Regions from separate parts of the Amycolatopsis sp. NPDC059021 genome, predicted to be linked through region 2. Evidence: riboswitches for the same ligand, from Rfam matches in the RefSeq annotation. Region 2 holds a riboswitch; the other holds the start of a gene.
What was found. Region 2 has a riboswitch for cobalamin ahead of ACFWX1_RS32685 (hypothetical protein). Riboswitches for the same ligand answer to the same signal wherever they lie in the genome.

Region 1: linked by a shared signal. The riboswitch ahead of ACFWX1_RS29035 (hypothetical protein) and the one ahead of ACFWX1_RS32685 (hypothetical protein) in region 2 are both predicted to bind cobalamin.

Annotation. Positions count from the first base shown of each region.
Region 1 covers NZ_JBHYIQ010000056.1:52,889-56,282, reverse strand. Annotated here, with positions in the region: gene ACFWX1_RS29045 (amidohydrolase family protein) at 1-367, shown strand, start outside; gene ACFWX1_RS29040 (SDR family oxidoreductase) at 367-1,170, shown strand; cobalamin riboswitch at 1,299-1,484, shown strand; gene ACFWX1_RS29035 (hypothetical protein) at 1,931-2,485, shown strand; gene ACFWX1_RS29030 (prenyltransferase/squalene oxidase repeat-containing protein) at 2,485-3,394, shown strand, end outside.
Region 2 covers NZ_JBHYIQ010000070.1:1,883-5,276, reverse strand. Annotated here, with positions in the region: gene ACFWX1_RS32695 (ABC transporter ATP-binding protein) at 1-422, opposite strand, end outside; gene ACFWX1_RS32690 (CbiQ family ECF transporter T component) at 419-1,519, opposite strand; gene ACFWX1_RS32685 (hypothetical protein) at 1,506-2,174, opposite strand; cobalamin riboswitch at 2,263-2,386, opposite strand; gene ACFWX1_RS32680 (Gfo/Idh/MocA family protein) at 2,435-3,343, shown strand.

The sequences.
Region 1 (3,394 bases), on a different contig from region 2:
GGGCATCACGCTCGAGGGCTGTCACCCCCGGTATGTCGACCGCATCGCGGCGAGGTATCCCGGCCTGAACGTGATCGCGGCCCGGGTGGCGTGGCCATGGCAGTCGGAGATGATCGCCATCGCACTCCACAAAGCGAACGTCTGGATGGAGCTCCACGGCTGGTCTCCGCGCTATTTCCCCGACGAGCTCAAGCGCGAGATCGGGAAGCGGCTTCGCAAGCGAGTGTTCTTCGGCGCCGACTACCCGATGCTCAGCCACGAACGGCTGGTGGAGGAATGGCGTGAGCAAGGCTTCTCGCCGGACGTCCTCGACGACGTGTTCTCGGGCAACGCCGAATCATTTCTCACCTCGATGGGAGTCGAGTGATGGACCTGGGACTGACCGGGAAAGTAGCCATTGTGGGCGGTGGCAGCGATGGCCTGGGTTTCGCGATCGCCGATCGCCTCTTGCGCGAAGGCGCCTTCGTCACGATCTTCGCGCGTCGCGCGGAGAAGATCTCGGCCGCCGCGAAACACCTTGCCGGCAAATACGGCGAGGAGCGGGTCCTCGGGCTTGCCGCCGATTGCTCGGCCGAGGCCGACCTCGAACGGGTCACGGCCGCGACGCTCGCACGGTTCGGTGAGGCCGTCCACGTCCTGGTCACCAACGACGGTGGACCGCCGATCCGCCGGATCGCGGAACTCACCGACGACGTGTGGCTTCAAGCCTTCGAGCGCCACTTCTTCTACGTCGTCAGGTCCGTGCGAGCCACGCTGCCGCACATGACGGCCGAAGGGGGCAGCATCCTCAACGTCGTCTCGGGTGTCGTCGAGCGCCCGGCCGCCGGCATGGCAGCGCCCGTGGCGGTGTGGTCCGCGGTGATCGGTTACGCCAAGACCCTGGCCCTGGAGGTCGGGAAGCACGACATCACCGTCAACACCCTGTTGTCCGGCTACTTCGACACCCCGCTGCTGGGCAGAACCCTCGACAGGCAGCCGGAACTCTCCAGGGTCCGGCTGGGGAGCGGGTTGCCGATGGGACGCATCGGGGAGCCCCGCGAGTTCGGCGACGTGGTCGGCGCGCTCGTGTCACCGAATCTCAGGTTCGTCACCGGCGCGGTGATTCCGGTCGACGGCGGGGCCGGTGTCGGGATGGGCGCGAGCTTCGATTCGCCGCCCGCCGCGAAGTGACCACCGTGGCTGTGAAGGTGTCCAGTCAGCGTGTCGGGTCGCGATGTCGCAGGCAAGAACCTAGCCGGGCGGCGACGCCGCATCTCTGTCTCGTCGACGACAAATGCTCGCGCTGTCACCGGGTGCTGGCTTAAGATGCGAAGGCCGGTCCACGGGATCGGCCGCGACGGGAACCAGGAAGCCGGTGTGAGTCCGGCACGGTCCCGCCACTGTGACCGGGGAGCCGACCTCGCGCTGACCACGGCGAAAGCCGGAAGGTCGGGGAAGGCGCCGATCCGGGAGTCAGGAGACTGACCTGTCGCGGACACCATCTACGGGGCGCGGACCCCAGGAGGCGTTCATGCTGGGAGTGTCGGCGCGACCGAGGCTCGACGACCCGGAGCGGCACCGGTCCGCTCGGTCCTCTGCCTCTGGCGGCCATCGGGCTTCTCACCGAGCGTATCGGCGCGAACGATACGGCGGACCGTGTGCGCGGTCAGCAGATTCACGTTTGGCTGTGCGGCGCCTGTCATTTTCCTGTGCCCATTCCTGAGCCGCGGCATTCCGCAGCCATCAGGCTTTCGAGCGGTCCCGGCGTGCGCTACTATTTTTTTCAGGCGCCTGAGGCGCCAGGAATCTGGGGGCAGGGCACAAGGGAAGAACGGTTCGCGGCACACTGCCATGCACTGTTCTCGCGGCCCTGCCGGGTGTCGTCTTTGTCATCGTGACCCGCATCTTCCCCGCGCGTACCGCGCGGTTTGCAGCTTGGAGAGGACCAGTCGTGAAAGACAGACGCAGGTATCGGCGCGCGTTCGCGGTGTTGTTCGCCTTTTTCGCCGCGCTGGTGGGGACCGCTGTTCCGGCGGGTGCTTCGGCCGCCGTGTCCTGGACCGAGGGCCCGTGCGGTGGGACACCGGGGATCACCGTGGTCGCGGATCTGACGAAGTTCCCCGGTGGCAAGGTGATCCGCCGGTGCGACACGGGCAGCCCCGCCACCGCGTTCGCCGCGCTCGCCGACGTCGGGCTGTCTCCGGAGCACGGCACCGGACAGGGGCAGAACGGCCCGTACGACTACCTGTGCCGCATCGACGGGCATCCGACCGCGGCCGAGGACCCCTGCACCGGGTTCGTGCCGGACGGCGGATACTGGGCGTTCTGGGTCCCCGACACGGCGGGCGCGAACTGGACCTATGCCCTGGAGGGTGTCGACACCTACCATCCGGCGTCCGGTGCGGTGCTCGGATTCTCGTTCGGCGCGGGTACCGCTTCGGACCCGAACGCGATGAGCCTGACGCTCGCCCAGGCGAAGGATCCGAACGGGAACCCGCCGCGCTGATGTCCAGGAGCCGGGCCGGCGCGCTGTTCGGGTGCCTGCTGATCGCCGGTGTGCTCAGCGCACCGGCTGTGCCGTCGTCGGCCGCCACGGGTTCGCCCGCGGCGTCGGCGGCGGCCGGTTTCCTGGAACGGGAATTCGCCCGGCTCGGCCACAGCTATCCGGCACCGGGGTCAGGCGGTGCCGACGGTGGCCTGGTCGCCGACGCGCTGCTCGGCCTGCACGCGGCCGGGGAGACCGGCGGCGAGTTCGCCGCGGCTGCGGCCAAGCTGCGACAGTCGTTCTTCAACGGCGCGATCACCGTCTCCGGGATCGTCGCGAAGTATCTGATGGTCGCGACGCGGGCCGGAGTGGATCCGGCGTCGTGGGGCACTGACTCCCTGGGCAAGTCGATCGATCTGGTGCGGCGCCTGGAGTCCACTGTGGACGAAAACGGCCGGTACCGCGATCTCAATGCCGGTCCGTACGACCCACGGCGGGACAAGTCCAATGTCTTTTCCCAGTCGCTGGCGCTGATCGCGCTGCACGAGCGCGGCAGGACGGGCAAGGAGCGGAAGGCACTGGACTACCTGCTGCGGCAGCAATGCCCGGGTGGCGGCTTTCGCGCGGCTCCGGCCAGGGACGCCCCGGCTTCGGCCTGCACGACGGAGGAGACGCTGGTCAGTGTGGACTACACGGCGATGGCGGTGTGGGCGCTGGCGGAACTGAAGAGCGATCCGGCCGCGCTGGGCCGGGCGGTCGCCTGGTTGCGGTCGCGGCAGCAGCCCGATGGGAGTTTCGCGGACCTGGGCAGGTCCAACGCCAACAGCACCGGGCTGGCGGCCTTGGCGCTGACCAAGGCCGGCGACGTCGCCGACGCCGGCCGGGCCAACGGCTGGCTGGTCTCCCTCCAGCTACCGCCCGGCGGGCCGG
Region 2 (3,394 bases):
GTCCGAAGTGGACGGTTGCGCAGCTCGGCGATGCCCAGCAGGTCCAGGGTTTCCTCGACGCGCTTGCGCATGACGTCCGGCGGGACGGCCAGCTGCTCCATGCCGTATGCCAGCTCCTCCTCGACGGTGTCGGTGACGAACCCGGCCAGCGGATCCTGGCCGACCACGCCGACGACATCGGCGAACTCCCGCGGCGGATGCCGCGAAGTGTCCTTGCCCGCGACGCACACGCGTCCCGAGAGACGCCCGCCGGTGAAGTGCGGGACGAGTCCGTTGATCGCCCCGAGGAACGTCGATTTCCCCGCCCCGGTACGCCCGGCGACGAGGCACAGCTCGCCCTCCTCGACCAGAAGGTCCACATTGGACAGTGTCGGGCCTGCCGCGTCCGGATAGGTCACGCCGACACCCGAGAACTCGATCATCGCGCCACCTCCAGCACCGGCACCGGACGCGGCGCGAGCCACGCCGGTAGCACGCCGACCAGCAGCGAAAGCGCGTGCCACGGCGAAAGTTCGGGCCAGCGCAAGGGATTCAGCGACGGGTAGAGGTCCGCGGCGTCGACCCGCCCGGTCACGAACAGCAGCGCGCAAGCGGCCACTCCGGACAACAGCACCAGCGTCTCCTCCAGTCGCCACGGATCCGGCCGGTACCGCGTCCGCCGCACCCGGCGGCCACCGAGGACGAACCCGGCGGTGGCCACGACGAGCCCGGCCACCAGCATCGGCGCGCCCAGCCAGGCCGACGTCCCGTCGAGCACGCCGTAGACGCCGACGCACACGCCGGCCAGCCCACCCAGCACACACACGCCGATCAGCACCCGCACCCGGGGACTCAGGTAGCCGCGGCGCCCATAGCCGCGCGAATCCATCGCGGCGGCCAGCCGCAGCGAGCGGTTCATCGCGTCCTCCAGCACAGGGATCACGATGCCCTTCAGCGCCTTCATCCCGCGCTGCCGCCCCGCGCGCAGCCTCCGCGCTCGCCGGACGCGCTGCACACTCTCGACGAGCTGCGGCGCGACCGACAGCGCGACCGTGACCGCCGTGCCCACCTCGTACAACGCCCCGGGAACCGCCTTGAGCATGCGTTTCGGGTTCGCCAGCGCGTTCGCCGCGCCGACACAGATGATCATGGTCGCCAGCCGCAGCCCATCGTAGAACCCGCCGAGCAGTTCCTCCGCCGACGTCGGCCCGAGCAGCGTGATCCCGGCCATGACCGACGGCAGCGGGATGCTCGGCAGGGTGAACAGGACGTGCCCGCCATCCTCGCCACCGATCAGGATCCGGAAGAGAACCCGCGTGGCAAGGACTACGACGCCGACGTACGCGTAGAGCCGGAAAGCCACCGCCCAGGGAGCGTCACTCCGCCGGTTCGCGACGACGAAACCGGCCACCGCGATGATCAGCCCGAGCAGCAGCGGATTGGTCGTATGGCTGGCCGCGACGGCCAGCGACAGCGCCCACACCCACCACGCGCCGGGGTGCAGTGTCCGCGGCGCGCGGCCGGAACTACCGAGCGCCACGTTTGCGCCGCGCGGCGACGATCCCGGCCGCGCCGCCGATCACCACGAGAGCCACCACGCCGATCACGACACCCCAGGGGAAGCCGCCCGTGTCGCCGGAAGCGCCGGTCGCCGAGGGCGACGTCGACGGCTGCTGCGCCGGACGAACCGGCGCGACCCGCGGCGGCGGGTTGGTACCGAAGGACTTTCCGCGCCAGAACGACCACCCCTCGAAGCCGCCCAGCGCGGGCTTGTGCGTCATCGCGCCCTCCTGGCTCGACACCCAGGCCCCGTTCGCACCGTTCCAGTACCCCCAGAAGTCCGTGGCCGAGGGCATCGCGGCGCAGGATTCGGCGTCCGGACCCGGTTTGCCGTCGATCCGGCAGGCCACCGCGAGCCCGAAGCGCTGCGAGCCGGTCACGGTGAAGCCCGCGTTCTGCAGCGCGGTCACCCCGTTCGGCTGATCACCGGGGGCGCAGCGGACCACCGGCTCGCCGCCGAGATCCCCGAAGTCGACGATCACCGTGACCCCGGCGCCGTCCTGGCAGTATCCCGGGCTGCCCTTGCCCTGGTCGGCGGCAGCGGACGTGACCGCACCGGCCCCGCCGAGCAGCACGAGCACACAGACGGCGAGCAGCCTCGCCACGACCGCGACCGGCTGACGCGTGAAAGACATCGGGCACCTTCCCCTTGTCCGTCGAAGGCGCCCCCGACCGGCGCGCGACGGCGTCAGCCCCAGGACCCCGCAGATGGACCTCGACATCGGAGTCGCACCAGGCACGGGCGATCCGGCTCACAGCGGCGAAGCCGTTCACGGTTGCGGGTCAGCGCCGGATTTTCACCGGCTTCCCCCGGGCGTGGTGTCTAACCCGCTGACGTTAACCCACGGGAGGCGGGCTCCGGAAGCGACGCGAGCCACACATACACTCACCGATCGTGGGACACGGACAGCTTCGAGTCGGCCTCATCGGCACCGGTCCATGGGCACGGACGGTGCACGCACCGGGCCTCGCCGATCACCCCGGGACGACGCTGAGCGCGGTCTGGTCCCGCCGTCCCGAAGCCGCGCGAGAACTCGCGGACGCGCACTGCACCACCGCCGCCGACACCGTCGAGGAGCTGTTTTCGCAGGTGGACGCCGTCGCGTTCGCCGTACCGCCCGCTGTGCAGGCCGAGTTGGGCGTGCTCGCGGCCGAAGCGGGCAAACACCTGATCCTGGAAAAGCCGCTCGCCGCCGACCTCGCCGGAGCGCGCCGACTCGCGGACGCCGTCGACGCGGCAGGCGTCGCCACCCTGATGGTGCTGATCCTGCGCTACGCGGAGCAGACCAGGGAATGGCTCGACGGGGTCGCCGAAGCGGGCGGCTGGCGCGGGGGCGGGGCCCGGTGGCTGTCCGGCGCGCTGCTCGGCGGTCAGTACGCGGGTTCGAGCTGGCGGACGGATTCGGGCGCGCTCGCCGACATCGGCCCGCACGCGTTCGACCTGCTCGACGCCGCGCTCGGCCCGATCACCGACGTCCTGGCCGCGCACCGCACCGACGACGACCTCTGGCAGTTGCTCTTCGCACACGAAGACGGCGTGACCAGCACGGCGACGTTGTCCCTGCGGCTGCCGATCCAGCCGACCGTGGTCGAGGTCGCGGTCTACGGCGAGCACGGCTACCGCACGCTGGGCCGGAAACCGGGCGCGGCGCGGGAGTCCTACACCGCGCTACTGGACGACTTCGCCGCGATGATCGCCAGCGGCACCACGGCACATCCCTGCGACGCGCGGCGCGGCCTGCACCTGCAGACGATCATCGAACGCGCGCGGGAAGTCGCGGACGGTAGCGGTCACCCGCAGTAGTACACAGCCGGGCGAAGCCGCTTTTCGTTGTGACGTAATACTTTTCCGCGC